4 regions of the Hydrogenophaga sp. PBL-H3 genome follow, and region 3 is predicted to be linked to each of the others. Evidence: predicted binding sites of a transcription regulator. Region 3 holds the regulator's gene; each other region holds the start of a gene.

Region 1 (5,197 bases), 230 kb from region 3:
GGCTTCCAGAGCGGAGCCGGCGTTGAAGCCGAACCAGCCCACCCACAGCATGGCGGCACCGACCATGGTCAGCGTCAGGCTGTGAGGCGCCATCGATTCCTTGCCGTAGCCAATGCGCTTGCCCACCATGTAGGCGCCCACCAGACCGGCCACGGCCGCGTTGATGTGCACCACGGTGCCGCCAGCGAAGTCCAGCGCGCCCATCTGCCAGATGTAGCCGGCCTTGCTGTTCATGGAATCCACCACGTCGGCGGCGGTGTAGGCGTCAGGGCCCATCCAGTACCAGACCATGTGGGCGACCGGGGTGTAGCTGAAGGTGAACCACAGCGCGCTGAACAGCAGCACGGCGGAGAACTTCATGCGCTCGGCAAAGGCGCCCACGATCAGCGCGCAGGTGATGCCGGCGAACGTGGCCTGGAAAGCCGCGAACACGATCTCGGGGATCACGACACCCTTGCTGAAGGTGGCGGCGGGCGTGAAGGTGCCGGCGACGTTGTCCCAGGTTCCTGCGAGGAACAGGCGGTCAAAGCTGCCGATGAAGGCGTTGCCCTCGGTGAACGCCAGGCTGTAGCCGTACACGACCCACAGCACGACGATCAGCGAGAAGACCACCATGACCTGCATCAGGACCGACAGCATGTTCTTGCTGCGGACCAGGCCGCCGTAGAACAGGGCCAGGCCGGGAATCGTCATGAAGACCACCAGCAGGGTGGACACCATCATCCAGGCGGTGTCGCCCTTGTTGGGCACAGGAGCGGGGGCGGCTTCTGCGGCGGCAGGCGCTTCGGCCGGTGCAGCAGCAGCGGGGGCCGCGGCGGGAGCCGGTGCCTCTGCAGCAGGTGCAGCGGCTGCGGGCGCTGCCACGGCGGCGGGCGGCGCTTCGGTCGTGGTCTGCGCGGTGGCGTTGAGGCCGGCAAATGCCAGGCCCACACCCAGCAGCAGGGTTGCAATCAGTTTTTTCATGTCTGTGATCTTTCTTGTTCAGTGGCGATGATCAAAGCGCTTCTTTGCCGGTCTCGCCGGTGCGGATGCGAACCACCTGTTCGAGCGAGGTGACGAAAATCTTGCCGTCGCCGATCTTGCCGGTGCGGGCCGCACCTTCGATGGCTTCGATCACGCGATCGACCAGGTCGTCGGACACGGCTGCTTCGATCTTGACCTTGGGCAGAAAGTCGACCACGTACTCTGCGCCGCGGTACAGCTCGGTGTGGCCCTTCTGACGGCCGAAGCCCTTGACTTCGGTCACGGTGATGCCTTGCACGCCCATGCCGGAGAGTGCTTCACGCACTTCGTCCAGTTTGAACGGCTTGATGATGGCTGAAACCATTTTCATGCTGCTATTCCTCTTCTTGAACAGGAGGGTGATGAGACCGGATGGCCGACACCTGGGGGTGAAACGAGTTCGGTATGCCCGGGAGCAAACCAATCACGGTGAGCTGACTGCCGCATGGAAAACCACGCTTCGAATCAATCGCTTACAGGACCTAGCAGGGAATATGCCAACTTCGTGACCCCTACCCCGTGGGGTTCGTTGCTGCCGCGACCATTACAGTGGCCCGCGCGAGGCTTGAGCAGGCGCGCAAAGCCAACCCGCCGGCCTGCACCCTCTGGGTGCGCACCAAAAAAGTGCCCGCACGAAAAGCAGCCCGCCCCGGGCAATGGCGGCCGTGATGCACCGAAACAGGGAGTGAATCGAGATGAGTCTGTCTTTGGTGCGCAGCCGCGCCTTGCTCGGCCTGGACGCGCGGCCCGTGCAGGTCGAGGTTCATCTGGCCAACGGCTTGCCCAGCTTCACGCTGGTGGGTCTGGCCGACACCGAGGTGAAGGAAGCCCGCGAACGCGTGCGTTCGGCCATCGCCAACGCCGGTCTGGAATTTCCGTCCAACAAACGCATCACGGTCAACCTGGCGCCGGCCGACCTGCCCAAAGACTCCGGCCGGTTTGATCTGCCGATTGCCCTGGGCATCCTGGCGGCCAGTGGCCAGATCAGCGCGGCGCGCCTGGCCGACTGGGAATTCGCCGGTGAACTGTCGCTCGGGGGCGAACTGCGCCCGGTGCGCGGCGCGCTGGCCATGAGCCTGGCGCTGCACCGCGACGCCGGCGTTGACGCCACCAACGCCCGCCTTGTGCTGCCGCCGGGCAGCGCCGAAGAGGCCGCGCTGGTGCCACAAGCCCGGGTCTACCGGGCGAGGCATCTGCTGGATGTGATTGCCCGCTTCCTGCCCGAGAGCGCCGCCGCGTCCGAGCCGCCTGACGACGGCGGCTGGGCCCGATTGAGCGCCCAGGCCATTGCCCACACCGGGCACCCCACCGATCTGGCCGACGTAAAAGGCCAGGCCGCCGCCCGGCGCGCGCTGGAGATCGCCGCGGCCGGCGGGCACAGCCTGCTCATGCTGGGGCCGCCGGGCTCGGGCAAGTCCATGCTGGCCCACCGCTTCGCGGGTTTGCTGCCGCCCATGAGCACACTGGAAGCGCTGGAGTCTGCCGCCGTCGCCTCCCTGGCCAGGCGTTTCGAGCTGGAGCGCTGGGGCCAGCGCCCGACCTGCGCGCCGCACCACAGCGCCAGCGCGGTGGCCCTGGTGGGTGGCGGCTCGCCGCCCCGTCCGGGCGAGATTTCGCTGGCCCACCACGGCGTGCTGTTTCTGGACGAACTGCCCGAGTTCCCCCGCGCCGCGCTGGAGGCGCTGCGCGAGCCGCTGGAGAGCGGCCACATCCGCATCTCGCGCGCGGCCATGCAGACCGAGTTTCCGGCGCGCTTTCAGCTGGTGGCGGCCATGAACCCCTGCCCCTGCGGTTTTCTGGGCCACCCGACCCAGGCTTGCCGCTGCACGCCAGACCAGGTATCGCGCTACCAGGGCAAGCTCAGCGGCCCGCTGCTGGACCGCATCGACCTGCATGTGGAAGTGCCGGCCCTGCCGCCCGAGCACCTGCTGACCCACCGGATGGGCGAAGCCAGCGCCGCCGTGCGCGAGCGCGTGGTGGCCGCGCGCGACCGTTCGCAGGCCCGGCAAGGCATGGCCAACCAGTCGTTGGCCGGCCGGATGCTGGACCAGCACGCCCTGGCCGAACCCGCAGCGCTGCAGTTCCTGCACACGGCCGCCGCGCGCCTGTGCTGGAGCGCGCGCGGCACGCACCGCGCACTGCGCGTGGCGCGCACCATCGCCGATCTGGCGGGCGCCCAGGGCGTGAACGTCTCCCACGTGGCCGAAGCGGTGCAGTACCGGCGGGTGTTGAAGAAGACCGGCGCTTGAACGCGGTCGTCCTGTCATGGGGCAACTGGTAAGGTTTGCGGTTTCCCTTTCCATGCAGGAGACCGACATGACCTACCCCAACACCCAACTCTTCATCCACGGCCAATGGCGCGAGGCCGCCGCCGGCGAGACGCTGGCCGTGTTCAACCCGGCCACCGGCAAAGAGATCGGCCGCGTGGCGCATGCCCGCCAAGCCGACCTGGACCTGGCCCTGGACGCCGCACAAAAGGGCTTTGAAGTCTGGCGCGACAAGCCACCCATCGAGCGCGCCAAGGTCATGCGCGCTGCGGCTGCCTTGATGCGCGAACGCGCGGGCGCCATTGCCGCGCTGCTCACGCAGGAACAAGGCAAGCCGCTGGCCGAGGCCAAAGGCGAGGCCATGGCCGCAGCCGACATCATCGAATGGTTCGCCGACGAAGGCCTGCGCGTGTACGGCCGCATCGTGCCTTCGCGCGGCAACCTCGCCATGCGCCAGATGGTGCTGAAAGACCCGGTCGGCCCGGTGGCCGCGTTCACGCCGTGGAACTTCCCCATCAACCAGGTCGTGCGCAAACTGGCCGCTGCCCTGGCCACCGGCTGCTCCATGATCGTGAAGGCGCCCGAAGAAACCCCGGCCGCCCCCGCCGAGCTGGTGCGCGCGTTTGCCGACGCGGGCTTGCCACCCGGCGTGTTGGGTCTGGTCTACGGCACGCCGTCGGAGATCTCCAGCTATCTGATCGCGCACCCCGTCATCCGCAAGATCACCTTCACCGGCTCCACGCCGGTGGGCAAACAGCTCGCGGCCATGGCTGGCCAGCACATGAAGCGCGTGACCATGGAGCTGGGAGGGCACGCGCCGGTGATCGTGGCCGAAGACGCCGACGTCGCGCTGGCCGTGAAGACCGCGGGCGGTGCCAAGTTCCGCAACGCGGGACAGGTCTGCATCTCGCCCACGCGCTTCCTCGTGCACGAGAGCATTGCCAAAGAGTTCTCGGCCGCGCTGGTGAAGCACGCCGCCGGCCTGGCGGTGGGCGACGGCACGGCCGAGGGCACGCAGATGGGACCGCTGGCCAACCCGCGCCGTGTGACGGCCATGGCCGAGTTCACCAAGGACGCCGTGGAACGCGGCGCCACGCTGGCCACCGGCGGCGAACGCATCGGCGAGGCCGGCAACTTCTGGCAGCCCACCATCCTCACCGACGTGCCGCTGGACGCGCGCGTGTTCAACGACGAGCCCTTCGGCCCCATGGCCGCGGTGCGAACCTTCAAGACGCTGGACGAGGCCATCGCCGAGGCCAACCGCCTGCCGTTCGGCCTGGCCGGTTATGCCTTCACGAGCTCGCTGAAAAACGCGGACCTGCTGGCGCGCCGTGTGGAGGTGGGCATGCTGTGGGTGAACATGCCCGCCATGCCCTCGGCCGAAATGCCGTTCGGCGGCCTCAAGGACTCGGGCTACGGCTCGGAGGGCGGCCCGGAGGCAATGGAGGCTTACTTGAACGCGCGGTCGATTTCGATCATGAACGTCTGACAGCGCGCCGCCCGGCTCACCGGTTGGGGCCGAGGCGGTTCGTCAGCGCCACCACCAGCGCGCTCATGAAGAAAAACGCCTGCAACTCCAGGCGCCAGCCGCCGCTGGAAGCCAGGTCGAGAAAGTGGCCCATGTGCGCCAGGGCCACGGCAAACGCCATGTTGATCGCCATCACCAGCGCAGCCGGCACCACCCACACACCGGCGAGCAGGAACAGCGGTGCGATCAATTCACCGAGGTACACGCCGTAGGCGACGTAGCCAGGCAAGCCCCTGGCCACCAGCATGCCTTCGATGCCCCCCACACCGCCCATCACCTTGGCCCAGCCGTGAAAGATCATGAGGATGGCCAGGGTCCAGCGCAGCAGGAGGACGCCAGCGCGGGGGTGATCGAGGAGTGCGTTGAGGGTTTTCATGGAATGTTCAGATGGTTGAGAAGT
Region 2 (5,197 bases), 1.7 Mb from region 3:
TGCGCCACCAGGCCACTGGCGCCCACCACCGGGCGCGGCCACTGCGTGGCGTAAGGCACGGTGCGGGCGAACTCGCCGTTGGCGTCCATCACCGCCACCACCTCGTGCTCGCGCTCGCCGGTGAGCAGGCGCGTGTTGGTGAGGTCGCGCTCGCGCGGGTCGCCGCTGAGCTTGAAGGGTTTGGTCTGCGTGATCTTCAGGCCGTAGCGTTTGGCGGCGCGGTTGAAGGCCTCGCCCATCAACACATCGGCCGGCTCCGGGCCTTGCAGCAGCAGCACCTTGCGCCAGTTGCGCGCGGCCAGGTACTGGGCCAGCGTGTCGGCGCGCATGCTGGCGCTGGGCAGCGTGTGCAGCAGGTGGGCGGCGCAGTTCTGAGCGCGCAGGCTGTCGTCGTCCAGGCCGGTGTTGAACACCACCGCGCCGCCGAGTGCGGCGGGTGCGGCCTGCACCAGCTGGCGCAGCTCGGCCAGGGGCAGGTCGGCCACCAGGTGCTGCACCTTGGCGGCTTTCAGGTCGGCCAGGGCCTTGGGAAGCGCTGCCATGTCGGGCAGCACCACGTCACGCACGGTGAGTGCGATGCCGGCGGTGTCGAGCTCGACGGCGGCTTCTTCCAGCGCCAGCTGCACGCCCTGCAGCGCCCTGCCCTGCGGATGGCCGGGGTAGCCGCGCTCCACGCGGCGAGCAGCGTAGCGCGCATCACCGGCCAGCGAGATCACGACCATGGTCATCTGCGTGGTGGCGGCCTGCACCGCCGGCCAGGCCAGCAACGTGGCCAGCGTGAACGTGGCCGAGGCCCGGCGCAAAAAGGGCTTCGGCATCAGGGCTGCACCAGCACGCTGTGCGGCACGCGGCCAACGGCCACGGTTTTGATGGCCTTGGCGTTGGCCGTGTCCACCAGCGTCATGTCGTCCGAGAGGCCGTTGGTCACATACAGGGTCTTGCCATCCGGGTGCATGCTGAGGCCCCAGGCGCGTTTGCCCACCAGCACCTGGCGGCCCACCTTCTTGCTCGCCACGTCCACCTCGGCCACGTGGTTGGCCTTGCCCAGGCCGACCCACATGGTCTTGCCATCGGGGCTCAGCGTCATGCCCACGGGGGTGATGTCGGCCTCGCGCATGCCCTTCACTGCAAATTTCACCGAGGCCTTGACGCTGTGGTCCTTGGTGTTGACCACGCTCACGGTGGCGTCGAGTTCGTTGGTGACCCACAGCTCGGAGCCGCCCTCGGCCAGCACGAAGCGGCGCGGGCGCTTGCCCACCTTGATGTTCTTGATCACCTTCTTCTGGCCCAGGTCGATGACGTGAACCACGTTGGCCACCTCGGAGGTGACGTAGGCCAGCTTGCCGTCAGGCGTGATCAGCACACCCTCGGGCTCGCCGCCGGTCTTCACCTCGAACAACGGTTTCTTCGTGGCCAGGTCGTAGGCGGCCATCACGTTCTCGTCTTCGATCGACACATAAACCGTCTTGCCATCGGGGCTGAGGTCAAAGATCTCCGGACTGTCCCCCAATGGAACAGTTCCGGTCATCTTGCCGCTGGCGGTGTCCACCACGCCGAGCTGGTTGCTGTCGCCGCAGCACACGTAGATCTGGCTGCGGCTGGCGTTGAACATCATGTGGCGCGGGCGCTGGCAGGTGTCGATGGTCGCCTGGCGCTCGCCCTTGGCATCGAACACGTAGATCTTGTTGTCCTTCTCGCTGGACACGTACACCTTGCCCTGAGCCAGCGCGGCGAATGGGGTGCACAGCGCACATCCGAGCACAGCAGCCCAGACCATTGAACGCAAGCCCTGCGCGGCGGGGGCGGAACGAAGCATCAAACTGTCTCCTTGGTTTTGTAAGTTCTGACGTGTGGGCAGCAAAATCAGTGCCAGCGCAACAGGCGTGGAAATTGCCTGCAAACGCCCGCCACCAGCATGGTGCAGGCATGACCCGCCCTGCTGCTACGGACAAACCCTGAGACAAAACGGCACACCCCGATGACACAACGCTCCCCCCGACCCTGCCCTGCGCAGCCACTTGCTTCGCGCAGACAGTTCCTGGGGTGGGGTGCTCACTGCGCGCTCGGTACGCTGGGTGTGTCTGGGCTGACACGAAGTGCACTCGCGCAGGCCGCTGGCGCCTTCCCGCAGCGCCCGATCCAGCTCATCGTGCCCTGGCCCGCCGGCGGCGCCACCGACCTCACGCTGCGCATCCTGTGCGAGGACGCCGCGCCGCTGCTGGGCCAGCCCATCGTGGTCATCAACAAGCCCGGCGCCGCCGGCACGCAGGTGGCGCCACTGCTCAAGGCGGCCGAGCCCGACGGCTACACCATCGGGCAGGTGCCCATCACCGTGTACCGCCACGCGCTCATGAACAAGGTGCCGTGGGACCCGGTGGCCGACCTCAGCCCCATCGTGCAGGTCTCGGGCACCACCTTTGGTGTGCTGGTGCCGGCCAGCAGCCCGTGGAAAAGTTTCAACGACCTGCTGGCCTGGGCCAGGGCGCGCCCGGGTGAACTCATCCTCGGCTCCACCGGCATCGGCACCACCGCGCACCTGGCCACCGAAGAAATCCTGCTGCAGAACAACATCCGCTATGTGCACGTGCCCTACCGCGGCACCGCCGACCAGATGCTCGCCGTGGCCGGTGGCCAGGTGATGGCGGGCGTGAACTCCACCGGCTTCGCGCCCTGGGTCGACCAGGGCAAGATCCGCGTGCTGGCGATCTTCAGCGCGCAGCGCAGCCCGCGCTGGCCCGACGCGCCCACGCTGCGCGAGCTGGGCTACGAACAGTCCGTCTACACATCGCCCTGGGGCCTGGCCGCGCCACACGGCACGCCCGAGGCCGTGGTGCAGCGCCTGCACGACGCGTTTGCCAAGGCCATGCTAAGCGAGCGCCACCTGCAGGAACTGGCCCGCTACGATCAGACGCTGGATTACCTCAACACCCGCGACTACCGCCGGGCCGTGCTGGAAACGGTGGAGCGCGAAAAGCGCCTGCTGCAACGCATGAACCTGCTGGCCAAGACCAACGGCGCCTGACCCCCCGATGACCGAAGCCCACAACGCCCCCACCGCCACCCTGCTCCAGGCCCGCAACCTGCACAAGTCCTACGGCGCCAAGCCCGCGCTCAAAGGGGTGGACGTGACCCTGCGGGCCGGCGAGATGGTGGCCCTGCTCGGGCCCAACGGCGCGGGCAAATCGACCCTGCTGCAATTGCTCACCGGCCTCTTCACGCCCGACCAGGGCAGCATCGAGGTGCTTGGCCACGACATGCGCCAGCACCCCAGCCGCGCACTCGCCGGCCTGGGCGTGGTGTTTCAGCAAAGCGCGCTCGACATGGACCTGAGCGTCATAGCCAACCTGCACTTCCACACCGACCTGCACGGCATGCCACGCAAGCTGGCCAACACACGCATCAACACCCTGCTGGAGACCATGGGCCTGGCCGACCAGGCCAAAGCCGTGGTGCGCAGCCTCTCGGGCGGCACGCGCCGCAAGATCGAGCTGATCCGCGCGCTGCTGCACGAGCCTCGCGTGCTGCTCATGGACGAAGCCACCGTGGGCCTGGACCCGGCCTCACGCCAGCAGCTGCTGGACACCGTGCGCGGCCTGTGCCAGAGCCGGGGCATGGGTGTGCTCTGGGCCACCCACCTGATCGAAGAAACCCGCCACGCCGACCGGCTGATGCTGCTGCACCAGGGCGCGGTGCGCTTTGAAGGATCGGCCGCCGAATTCATGGCGCAAAGCGAGGGCGGGGACTTTCAGACCGAGGTGTTGAAGCAGTTGGGACGCGGGACGGTTTGAGAGGGCGTGGTGGGTGGGTGTGCGAGCGGCTTGCAGAGGATGCAGGGTTGCTCTGGGCGTGAAGACCGGTATGCAGTGATTGCAGATCAGCCGTGGTCTCTTCGGGTCTGGGCAGGTCTTGGAATGCAGCTTCGCGGACGTGGTCATTCAGGGCTTGAGCGCCAGGATCAGTTCGGCAATGGTGCGAGCATCGGCCTCGCTGACGTTGGCCTGTGGCGGCATCATGTCTTCTCCCCATACGCCGCTCCCTCCCGCCCGGATCTTGGTAGCAAGCATCGCCACAGCGCCGGCGTTGCCGGCATACCGGACCGCCACCTCATTGAAGTTGGGTCCGTACTTGCGCTTGTCGATCAAGTGGCAAGCGCTGCAGTTGTTGCGCTGCATGAGCGTCTGGAGCTGTGCGGTGTCGGCGCTTGCCTTGGGGCTCCAGACCACCGCAGTGACACCCGCAAGCAGCACGACCGTGGTCCAGCTCACTCGGCGCGTGATGGGGAAAGATGGCAAATGATTCATAGTCAACACGGCATTAAATGACCAACGTTCGAGCGTGAGTCGAGGTGATAAAACATTGATCCATATGAAAAAGCGCTGCCGAACGGCAGCGCTCCCCATACAGAACAGGCTCAGTTGGGCGTTACGCGATAAATCATGCCGCTCGCCTCATCGGCGACATAAAGCGCGTTATCCGGGCCCATTGATACGTGACGGAAGCGACCAGCGAACGTCGGCCAGGACAGTTCCTGGCGAGTGGAGGCAGTGCCGTCCTTGCTGATGTCAAGGATGTCGATGCGGTTGCCGGTGGGCGTGCCGTGGATGCCAATGCCGGCGTAGCCGACGGCCAGACGACCTTCCCATTCCTTCCACTGCTTGCCCACCAGGAACACGCTGCCACACATGCCCTGCGACAGGCCGTTGTTGTTCCAGGCCGGCTTCATGGCGTCAGGGTATGCGCGTACGTCGGTCATGGACATGAACGCGCTGCGCTCGGCCGGCGGCATGGCGCCCATCTGGTTGGGCGAGTAACCGCAGTAACCGTCGGGGCAGGCGCCACGGCCGTTGCGGTTGTCACGCGGGTCCCAGCCACCGTTGCCGCCGTTGACGAGCTTGGTGACCTCGTCGCTGTGCCAGGGGCCATTCTCCGAAATGAAGGGCTCGTTCGTGCCCGGACGGAACGCTATGCCCTGAGGGTTGCGGAAGCCGTAGGCGAATATGCGCTTGTCGAAGCCCGGTGGCGGGTTGTTGCCCGGGGCGGCTTTCCCGTCGCGATCCACGCGCAACACCTTGCCGCGGATCTGCGTAGGGCTCTGCGGGCCTTCGCCGTTGTGGTTGTCGCCAGTCGTGACGTACAGAAAACCGTCACCCGGGTTGAAGCGGATGCGGCCACCGTTGTGCGCGCCCGGCCCGCCAAA
Region 3 (5,197 bases):
TCCCGTTTGTCGACCGCAATGTGTCGCGCAACGCTGGACAGGACGCGCTGGAAGCCGAGCGCAACAAAGGCTGGAACCCCAACAAGGTGCTCAATGGCGATGCCGCCACGGCGCCGACCCCGGCTCCTGCGGCCCCGCCAGCGGCGGCGGTCGCACCCGGGGCTGCTGGCGCCATCGTGGTGCCGCCGGCCGACGGCAAGGGCCTGCCCCCGGTGCCGGCCGCCGGGAGCAAGCCAGCGACCGATCCGCTGGGCGAGCTGGTCCAGTCCAAGCTGGGCACGCCACCGGCGGCCGCGCCCGCCACCGCGGCGGCTGCACCGGCGCCCGGCGCTGACCCATTCACCTACTTCGTGCAGGCCGGCGCGTTTCGCTCGCCCGAAGATGCTGAAGCCCAGCGCGCCAAGCTCGCCATGCTGGGCATCAATGCCGATGTGACCGAGCGCGAACAGTCGGGCCGAACCGTGTACCGCGTGCGCGTGGGCCCGTTCAACCAGAAGGCCATGGCCGACCTCACCCAGGAGCAGCTGCAGGCCAACGGTGTCGAAGCGGCGCTGGTGCGCGTGCAACGCTGAACCACTGCGCAGGCCAGCCGGGAACTTTCAACGCCATGCCCGCCCCAAGCAAGCCTTATCAAGGAGTTTGATTTCATGCAACGTCGCGATTTTTCCCGGTCCTTGCTGGCCGCTGGCACCACCGCCCTGGCCGCCACCGGCGGCCTGACGCTCACGCCCGCGCTGGCCCAGCGCGTGGCGCCCAAGGAAGGCACCGATTTCATCCGCCTGGGCCGCCCGGCGCCCGTGGAGAGTCCGGCCAGCCAGGTCGAGGTGGTCGAGTTCTTTGCCTACAGCTGCATCCATTGCTTCAATTTCGAACCCGCTTTCGACGAGTGGGCCAAAAAGAAACCGGCCAACGTGAACGTGCGGCGCGTGCCGGTGGCCTTCAGCGCCGCTTTTGTGCCCATGCAGCGCCTGTACTTCACGCTCGAAGCCATGAAGCTGGTGGACCGGCTGCACGGCAAGGTGTTTCAGGCGATCCACGTCGACCGCCAGCCGCTCACCACCCAGCCCGCCATCACCGCCTGGATCGACAAGCAGGGCGGGGTGGACATGGCCCGTTTCAACGAGTTCTACAACGGTGCGGCGGTGGGACTGGCGGCCAAGGCCACCCAGCTGCAGGAGGCCTACAACGTCGAAGGCACGCCGTCGCTGGGCGTGGCCGGGCGCTTTTATGTGAATGGTCAGGGCCCCCGCACCCTGGTGGTGGCCGATGCACTGATCGTCGAAGCGGCCCGCAAGGCCTGAGTCGCGTCTTTCAAGGGACAAAGCCCGCTTCGGCGGGCTTTGTCTTTGGCGCGAACGCTCGTGGCGCGACCGGCGCCCGGCATTCCTGAGAGGATGCGAGAAAAGAGTGGGTAAAGCAGTTCTCGGGCCCTTGCAGCCTTCATCCCGTCGTTACAATGAATGCAAGTTTCGTGCCCTAAAACTCCATGCACTCCACCTTGCCCAACCTCTTCTTCCGCCGGTCGTACTGGCCGGGCGCCTGCCTGGTGGTGGGTCTGTTGCTGACCAGCGCAGCACAAGCCGAAAAAGCCGACCGCACCCTGCCACTCAATGCCGAGGCCGATGCCCTGCGCTACGACGACGCGCGCCAGACCAGCATCTTCACGGGCAACGTGGTGATCACCAAGGGCACCATCGTCATCCGGGGCGCCAAGGTCGAGGTGCGCCAGGATGCCCAGGGCCATCAGTTCGGCATCGTCAACGGCAGCCCGGGGTTTTTCCGCCAGAAGCGCGACGGCGTGGACGAATTCATTGAAGGCACGGCCCAGCGCATCGAATACGACAGCCAGGCCGACTCCGTCCGGTTCGTGGGCGATGCGGTGCTCAAGCGCTTCAAGGGCACCCAGCTCAACGACGAAACCACCGGCAGCGTGATCGTCTACAACAACACCACCGACGTCTTCACGGTGGACGGCGGCGTGGCCAGCCGCACCCCCAACAACCCCACCGGCCGCGTGCGCGCCATGCTCACACCCGTGCCCAAGGATGGCACTCCCGCTCCCAAACCGGCGCCGCCAGCCAATCTGCGGCCCAGCAACCAGCTTGGCGAGGGCCAGCAGTGACGGCGATGCCTTCGGCGCAGGCGCTGAGCCCGGGCAAGCGCCCGACGACCGCCCCCGATCTCAGTCGGCTGGAGGCCCAGGGACTGCAAAAGGCCTATGGCAGCCGCAAGGTGGTCAAGGACGTGTCGCTCGCGGTCTTCAAGGGTGAGGTCGTCGGCCTTCTGGGGCCCAACGGCGCGGGCAAGACCACCTCGTTCTACATGCTGGTGGGCCTGCTGCGTTCGGACGCCGGAACGATCCTGCTCGATGGTCAGGCCATCCAGGACCTGCCCATCCACCGCCGCGCGCGCCTGGGCCTGGGCTACCTGCCGCAGGAGGCATCGATCTTTCGCAAGCTCAACGTGGCCGACAACGTGCGCGCCGTGCTGGAACTGCAGCAGGACGAGGCCGGCAAGGCGCTGAGCAAGGCCGCCATCGAGGCCCGCCTCGACGAGTTGCTCAAGGACCTGCACGTGGACCACCTGCGCGACTCGCCCGCGCCTGCCCTGTCGGGCGGTGAGCGCCGCCGGGTCGAGATCGCCCGGGCGCTCGCCACCAATCCGCGCTTCATCCTGCTCGACGAGCCCTTCGCCGGCATCGACCCGATCGCCGTGATCGAGATCCAGCGCATCATCGGTTTCCTCAAGTCGCGCGGCATCGGCGTGCTCATCACCGACCACAACGTGCGCGAGACCTTGGGTATCTGCGACCGCGCCTACATCATCAACGACGGCCACGTGCTCACCAGCGGCACGCCGGCCGAGATCGTTGAAAACGCCGACGTGCGCCGCGTGTACCTCGGCGAACATTTCAGGATGTGATGACCCCCACGCTCGTCACTTCGTGTACTTCGCTGCCCCCCGAGGGGGCTGATTCGCCTTGGGGCGGCCCGGCGGCGAATCGTCTCGCCGTTTGCTCACTGGCGTTTTCATGAAACAAGGCCTGTCACTCAGGGTTTCGCAGCACCTGGCGCTCACGCCCCAGTTGCAGCAATCCATCCGCCTGCTGCAACTCTCCACGCTGGAGATGGCGCAGGAGGTCGAGCAAATGCTCGACGAGAATCCGTTCCTCGAACGCTCCGAAGACCTGGCCGAGCGCGAAGCGTTTGGCCTGGAGCAGACCGACGCGCCGGTGAGCGTGGGCGAGCAGATCGCCGAGGCCGCCCTGCCCGAAGCGCCCGGACCGATGCTCTCCAGCACCGAATCGAGCAGCAGCACGAGCAGCGACAGCAGCGAAGGCGATGCCATCGAAGGCAAGCTCGACGGCGCCACGCCGGTGGAAGAGAGCTGGGAGGGCGACGGCACGGTGGAGATGGCGCCCGACGACAGCGAGTGGGGTGGCGACGCGCCCGCGCGCAACAACAATTCGTCGGGCGACGACGACACCGCGAGCGCTGCCGATCTGGCCCGAGCCCACATCAGCCTGCAGGACCACCTGCATGACCAGGCGCGCTGCCTGCGTCTCTCGGACGAAGACCGCGCCGCGCTGTACTTCCTGATCGAATCGCTCAGCGACGACGGCTACATCGAAGACAGCCTGGCCGAGCTGGCTGCGGCCTGGCAGGCCCTGTCGGGACGTGTGCAAACCGACGACCCCAACGAAGGTCTGGAAGAACGCGAGGCGCTGGAGCAGCGCCTGACCATGGCCCTGCAACTGCTGCAGCACATGGAGCCTTCCGGTGTGGGCGCGCGCAGCCTGGCCGAATGCCTGCGCCTGCAGATCCTGGAACTGCGCAACACGCCCGAGGCGCGCGCGGCCCTGGCCATCTGCGGGCAGTCCATGGAGTTGGTGGCCAAGCGCGATGTGAAGCGCCTGTGCAACCTGTGCGGCCTGGACGATGAAACCGTGCGCGCCGCACTCGGCCTCATTGCGCGGCTGGAACCCAAGCCGGGTCGCCGCTTCCTGGACCTGGAGCGCAACGTGGTCGTGCCCGACGTGCTGGTCACGCGCGCTGGCCGCGGCTTCAAGGTGCTGCTCAACCCCGAGGTGATGCCCCGCCTGCGCGTGCACGATGTGTACGCCAGCGCCATGCGCCAGAACCGCGGTGGACGCGACAACGGCGGCGAGGCCGGCCACGCCGCCATGCAGCAGCGCCTGCAGGAGGCGCGTTGGTTCATCAAGAACATCCAGCAGCGCTTCGACACCATCCTGCGCGTGTCCAGCGCCATCGTGGAACGCCAGCGCAATTTCTTCATGCACGGCGAACTCGCCATGCGCCCGCTGGTGCTGCGTGAGATCGCCGACGAGCTCGGCCTGCACGAATCCACCATCAGCCGCGTGACCACCGCCAAGTACATGGCCACGCCCTTCGGCACCTACGAGCTCAAGTACTTCTTCGGCTCGTCGCTGGGGACCGAGACCGGTGGCAACGCGTCGAGCACGGCCGTGCGCGCGCTGCTCAAGCAGTTCATCGCCGCCGAAGAAGCCGCCAAGCCGCTGTCGGACAACCAGCTCTCCGATCTGCTGCGCGAACAGGGCATCGAATGCGCGCGCCGCACCGTGGCGAAGTACCGCGAGGCGCTGCGAATCGCGCCCGCGAACCTCAGAAAATCGCTTTGAACCAGTTACAAGTTTTCCTGCCCTGCGCCGCCGGCGTTGAGGACATGCTCGCCGCTGAAGTGAAGCGCATCACCGGCGTGGACGCACCGCACAAGGCGCGCGGCGGTGTGGCGCTCAACGCTTCGTGGCGCGACGCCATGCGCCTGAACCTGCACAGCCGCCTCACGCAGCGCGTGCTGGTGCAGCTCTGGCACGGTGGCTACCGCTCTGAACAAGACCTGTACCACGCCGCCAGCGAGGTGGCATGGGAGATCTGGTTCACGCCGGCTCAGACCATCAAGGTCGAGATCACCGCGCAGCACAGCCCGCTGACTTCGCTGAACTTCGCCGCACTCAAGGTGAAAGACGCGATCTGCGACCGCTTCCGCGAGAAGCGCGGCGAGCGCCCCAGCGTCAACACCACCTGGCCCGACGTGCGCATCTACGTGCACCTGACCACCGAGACGGTGAGCCTGTACATCGACACCTCGGGTGAGCCGCTGTTCAAGCGCGGCTGGCGCGAGGACAAGGGCGACGCCCCGCTGAAGGAAACCCTGG
Region 4 (5,197 bases), 1.1 Mb from region 3:
TCGAGATCGATCTGAGCGACGGCGAAGGCGTGTTGACCCTGGAGGTCACCGACAACGGCCAGGGCATGGGCCCGGAGGCCTTGCGCAAGACCAAGTCGTTCGGGCTTCTCGGCCTGCGCGAGCGCGCCGCCAAGGTCGACGGCTGGCTCGACGTGAGCTCTTCCAGCAAAGGCACGTCGGTCATTCTGTCGGTGCCCCTGACATCACCCCAAACCCCGGACAACGCGGCGAAAGCCACAGAGGAAGCCCATGATCAAGGTGATTTTGTGTGACGACCACGCGGTGGTGAGACGCGGCATCCGCGACACCATCTCGGAGGCCACCGACATCCAGGTGGTGGGCGAAGCCGGCAGCTACCCCGAACTGCGCGAAGCCATGCGCAAGACCGAGTGCGACGTGCTCGTGCTCGACCTCAACATGCCCGGACGCGGTGGGCTGGAGGTGCTGGCGGCCTTGAAGGAAGAGGGCTCCACCGTGAAGGCGCTGGTGGTCTCCATGTACCCGGAAGACCAGTACGCCATCCGCTGCCTGCGCGCGGGTGCGCGCGGCTACCTCAACAAGGCGGGTGAACCGGCCGAGCTGGTGGCCGCCATCCGCACCGTGATGCAGGGCCGCAAATACGTGACCGCCGACGTGGCGCAGATGCTGGTGGACAACCTGCACGCGCCCGAGAGCGAGGAGCTGCACGCCAGCCTGTCCGAGCGCGAATTGCAGACCCTGCAGAAGATCGCGTCGGGCAAGAAGCTCTCGGACATCGCCGAAGAACTCATGCTCAGCCCCAAGACCGTGAGCGTGTACCGGGCCCGCGTGCTGGAAAAGCTGCACCTGGCCAACAACGCCGAACTCACGGTGTATGCGATCCGCAACGGCATCGTGTGAATATCCGGCTCGGGTGGCCCGGTAAGTGTCGGAAAACTTGACACTTACCGGTTGTTTCTTCCGTTTCAAAGTGCCTTGAATTCGCAACTGGTTCGTACATAGAAGAAATAGTTCGCTGGCACGCAACGTGCGCTACGTGTCTGCAGTTGGTTTCCTCTGATTTCCAGAGCGGCCTCAATTGGACTTTGAGGACATCTCACGTGAACATTCTTTTCAAAGCAGCTTCGGGCGCGGTCCTGTCGGCTGTGACCTTGTCGGTCGCAGCGCTGTCGGTGCCTTCCATCAAGGCACAGGCGTTGAAGTTGATCGAGGCGTTTCCCACCGTCCAGGCGCTGGTGAAGCAGGTCACGCTGGATCTGAAAGTTGTTTGGGGTGCAGAAGCGCTGGGCGAATCCGTCGGGCTCGCAGTTTCAGATCTGGACCTGGGAGGATTGCTCTCTGTCGCCGACGAAAACGCCGCTGGTGTCGCGAATGTGTATGCCGGGGTGGTGGCGGCAGGGATGTCCAGCAACCTGGACGCCGCGCAAGGTGGCTCCGGCTTGATCCGCCTGGACGGCATCCCTGCGGCCAGCGGGCTCGTGGTGGCTGGTCCGGGCACTGGCGGCCTCGGCAACAACCCGGCTGGCTCCGGTGTTCCGCTGGTCGAGGCGATTGCCCCCGATGAGATCGTGTCGCTGGCCCGTGATGCGGACGCCCCGTCTTTGCCCGGCGGTGTCGGCCCCCAGGTTCTTGCACCGGAGGAAATCGCCAGCGGCGCTCCTGAAAATGACATCTTTGAGGACGTCGCTGCCCTCCCGCTGTTGCCCAGCGATGATTTCGGCATGAAGCCCGACGGCGATCTGGTTCTTGTTGCGGCAGCGCCCTCCCTCGCCGCACTGTCTGAAATTCCGGAACCCGGCACGTTGGCCTTGCTGGGTGTCGCATTGTTTGGGTGGGGCGCATTCCGTCGCCAACGCACCCACCGCTGAGGCGGTCGGTTGGATCGAAAAATGGCGGCCCCAGGGCCGCCATTTTTTTGGTTCAAATGGATTTCGCTTCGCGCGGAAACGCCAAGGCATGACTGGATTCATGGCGGCATTGGGAGGTGCCGGGCGTTGGGGGCTGTGCCCGGGCAGCGTGCGGAATAATGTCCCATGACCACCTCCCCCTCGATCTGGAGCCCCCTGCGCCAACCCGCCTTTCGGGGCCTGTGGATTTGCGGAGCGGTTTTCTTCATCGGCGCCGGCATGCAGACCATGGCGGCTGCCTGGCTCATGGTGGAGCTCACCGGTTCGTCGTTTCTCGCCGCGCTGGTGCAGACGGCGGTGTTCCTGCCCATGTTCCTGCTGGCCTTGCCCGCGGGTGTGCTGGCCGACACCACCGACCGCCGTCGCCTGATCTCGGGCGCGTTGAGTGCGCAGGTGGCGGCCTGTGCCTTGCTGGCTGCGCTCGTGCTGGCCGGTTGGGGCGGGCCGGGGTCGGTGTTGTTTCTGGTGTTCGTGTGCGGTTGTTGCACAGCGGTGCTCACGCCGGCCTGGAATTCCTCGGTGGTCGATCCGGTGCCGCGAGACGAATGGCCGCAGGCCATCACCGCCATCGGCATCGCCTACAACGCGGCGCGCGCCATCGGCCCCACGCTGGCTGGTCTGCTGTTTGCGCGGCTGGGCGCGGGCTGGGTGTTCGTGGTCACCGTGTTCACCACGCTGGTGATGTGGGAGTCGATCCGGCGCTGGCCGCCGCGGGCGCACCCACCGTCCAGTCTGCCGCCCGAGCGGCTGTGGGGCGGCACGCTGAGCGGCCTGCGCTTTGCCTGGCACTCGCGCATCATCCTGGCGCAACTGGTGCGGGTGATGGCGTTCAGCGCGGCCGGCTCGGCGCTGTGGGCGCTGCTGCCCGTGATCGCGCAGCGCCAGCTGGGCACCGGCGCCGAGGGTTTTGGTCTGCTCATGGGTTGCCTGGGCACCGGCGCGGTGGCCTCGGGCCTGGTGATTGGCCGGTTGCGCGCGCGGTTCGCGCTGGACGTGATCGTCTCCATCAGCTGCGTGGTGTTCGCCGTGGTCATGCTGCTGGCCGCGTGGGTGCGAGTGCCCTGGGTGGTCTACGTTGCCATGGCCTTTGGCGGTGCTGCCTGGATGGCCACCATGTCCACCTTCAACACCGCCACCCAGGCCAGCGCGCCGCCCTGGGTGCGCTCGCGTGCGGTGGCGCTGCACATCGTCTCCGCGCTGGGTGCGTTCGCCATCGGCTCGGCCTTCTGGGGGGCGGTGTCCGACATCGCCGGGCTCACCGCCGCGCTGGTGGCCGCGGGCGTGGTCATGGCCGCGGGCTTGTTGCTGGTGCGCCCGTTTCCGCTGCGCATGGGCGCGCTGCACGAGGTGACGCAGGGCACGCCCTGGGACGAACTCTTCGTGGTGGACGAGCCCAGCCCGGCGGCCGGACCGGTGGCGGTGGAGGTGGGCTACCGCATCCAGTCCGGCGTTGATCAGGCCTTTCTCGACACCATCAGCCGCATGAAGGACCCGCGCCGTCGCGACGGCGCGAGCTTCTGGCGCGTCTACCGGGACCTGGGCGAACCTTCGCGCTATGTGGAGCGATTCATCGTGGACTCGTGGGCCGACTACCTGCACCAGCGCGCCCGCGCCACCGTGGCCGACCACGCACTGGAGACCGAGATCCGTGCATTCCTCGCCGAGGGTGAGAGCGCGACCATGTCGCACTACATCGCCGAGCGGTGAGGACGCACCCGCCGGGCATCAGGTGGTCGTGCCCGGTGGCAGGTCTTCGTGAAGGCAGAGGTAGTTGCCCTCGGTGTCCTTGAACCAGGCGGCCTTTTCCGAGCCCAGCACGCACACGTGATCGATCGTCTTCAATCCCGGGAAGTCGTAGTTCTCGAAGACCACACCCTTGCGCTGGAGCTCTGCGATGCTGGCGTCGATGTTGGTCACCTGGAAGCTGATCGCGGTGTGGTCGGCCTTGGTTCCTTCAGGCTTGGGAAACAGCGCCAGGGTGCTGCCTCCCACCGCGTAGACAAACTTGCCGTCGGGCTTGAAGCCGCCGGGTTGCAGACCCAGCGAGCCCTCGTAGAAAGCGCGGGCGCGTGCCATGTCGATGACAGGCAGCATGGTCGTGACGGATGCATTGGTCAGCATGTGCAATCCTTTCGCCCAGCTCGGTCACACCGGCTGCAGACAGCAGACCACCGGTTGCTTTGCCGGGTCTGCGAGCATAGGCCGAACGGCTGCGCGTGACCAGTGCCGGCAGCGGCAAGAATGCGGTGATGCCTTCGCCTTGTTCGTTCCCTCGTTCAACGCCTTCTTCTGAAAGTCCGCCCATGATTCGCCGCATGTTCCTGAACCTCCTGTTCCCCGCATGACACCCGAACTCTGGTTGCTGGTGGTTGGCGCGGCCGTGGCCGGTTTTGTGCAGGGGCTCTCGGGCTTCGCCTTCAGCATGGTGGCCATGTCGTTCTGGGTCTGGGGCATCGACCCGCGCGTGGCCGCGGTGCTGGCGGTGTTCGGTTCGCTCACCGGGCAACTCGTGGCGGTGTTCACCACCCGGCGCGGCTTTCGCTGGCCCGCGCTGTGGCCTTTTCTGGCCGGCGGGGCGGTGGGTGTTCCCATCGGCGTCGCCGTGCTGCCGCACCTCAATGCCGATCTCTTCAAGCTGATCCTGGGCGGCGTGCTGGTGGTGTGGTGCCCGGCCATGCTGGTGTCGTCGCGCCTGCCGCGCGTTTCGCGCGGGGGTCGCCTGGCCGATGGCGTGGCCGGCGCGGCGGGCGGCTTCATGGGCGGCATCGGCGGCTTCACCGGCGTGGTGCCCACGCTGTGGTGCACGCTGCGCGGCATGGAGAAAGACCGCCAGCGCGCCATCGTGCAGAACTTCAACCTCGCGGCCCTGTCGTTCACCATGCTCGGCTATGTGGCCACCGGCGCGGTCACGCGCGAGATGTTGCCGCTGCTGCCGGTGGTGGCGGTGGCGCTGCTGGTGCCGGTGATGCTGGGCGCCCGGCTCTACGTGGGGCTGAGCGAGGTGGCGTTTCGCAAGCTGGTGCTGTCGCTGCTGGCGCTCTCGGGCGTGACCATGCTGGTGGCGGCGGTGCCGCGCCTGCTGTCTTAGCCGCCAGTGAAGATCTCGGTGGCCAGCTTCATGAGCGCGAGCACCGGTGCGTCCAGCATGGGCAAGGTGAACGCGATGCCCACCAGACCGGCCGACAGCGTGAGCGGGAAGCCGATGGCAAAGGCGTTCATCTGCGGTGCGATGCGTGAGACGAAGCCCAGCACGATGTTGACGAAAAGCAGCATGCCGATCATGGGCAGGGCGATCCACAGGCCGTAGCGGA

The links. The regulator sigma-54, encoded in region 3, starts transcription at its own class of promoters, with help from an activator protein. The targets are predictions, from matches to a motif close to TGGCANGNAANCTGCTTT.
Region 1: glnK (P-II family nitrogen regulator) is a predicted target of sigma-54. The motif match lies at 1,485-1,502, and genes of this name have one in related genera.
Region 2: F9Z44_RS14445 (PQQ-dependent catabolism-associated beta-propeller protein) is a predicted target of sigma-54. The motif match lies at 1,855-1,872, and genes of this name have one in related genera.
Region 4: F9Z44_RS17435 (PEP-CTERM sorting domain-containing protein) is a predicted target of sigma-54. The motif match lies at 996-1,013, and genes of this name have one in related genera.

What each region holds. Positions count from the first base shown of each region.
Region 1 covers NZ_CP044972.1:220,177-225,373, reverse strand. Annotated here, with positions in the region: gene F9Z44_RS01055 (ammonium transporter) at 1-963, opposite strand, end outside; gene glnK (P-II family nitrogen regulator) at 995-1,333, opposite strand; gene F9Z44_RS01045 (YifB family Mg chelatase-like AAA ATPase) at 1,698-3,251, shown strand; gene F9Z44_RS01040 (NAD-dependent succinate-semialdehyde dehydrogenase) at 3,319-4,758, shown strand; gene F9Z44_RS01035 (DoxX family protein) at 4,775-5,173, opposite strand.
Region 2 covers NZ_CP044972.1:3,121,717-3,126,913, forward strand. Annotated here, with positions in the region: gene F9Z44_RS14440 (branched-chain amino acid ABC transporter substrate-binding protein) at 1-818, opposite strand, end outside; gene F9Z44_RS14445 (PQQ-dependent catabolism-associated beta-propeller protein) at 818-1,816, opposite strand; gene F9Z44_RS14450 (tripartite tricarboxylate transporter substrate binding protein) at 2,078-3,022, shown strand; gene F9Z44_RS14455 (ABC transporter ATP-binding protein) at 3,030-3,788, shown strand; gene F9Z44_RS14460 (c-type cytochrome) at 3,936-4,301, opposite strand; gene F9Z44_RS14465 (PQQ-dependent sugar dehydrogenase) at 4,412-5,197, opposite strand, start outside.
Region 3 covers NZ_CP044972.1:454,574-459,770, forward strand. Annotated here, with positions in the region: gene F9Z44_RS02160 (SPOR domain-containing protein) at 1-572, shown strand, start outside; gene F9Z44_RS02165 (thiol:disulfide interchange protein DsbA/DsbL) at 648-1,301, shown strand; gene lptA (lipopolysaccharide transport periplasmic protein LptA) at 1,487-2,122, shown strand; gene lptB (LPS export ABC transporter ATP-binding protein) at 2,128-2,922, shown strand; gene rpoN (RNA polymerase factor sigma-54) at 3,032-4,660, shown strand; gene F9Z44_RS02185 (THUMP domain-containing class I SAM-dependent RNA methyltransferase) at 4,657-5,197, shown strand, end outside.
Region 4 covers NZ_CP044972.1:3,728,626-3,733,822, reverse strand. Annotated here, with positions in the region: gene F9Z44_RS17445 (hybrid sensor histidine kinase/response regulator) at 1-272, shown strand, start outside; gene F9Z44_RS17440 (response regulator) at 250-879, shown strand; gene F9Z44_RS17435 (PEP-CTERM sorting domain-containing protein) at 1,080-1,847, shown strand; gene F9Z44_RS17430 (MFS transporter) at 2,013-3,593, shown strand; gene F9Z44_RS17425 (VOC family protein) at 3,612-4,007, opposite strand; gene F9Z44_RS17420 (sulfite exporter TauE/SafE family protein) at 4,228-4,974, shown strand; gene fliR (flagellar biosynthetic protein FliR) at 4,971-5,197, opposite strand, start outside.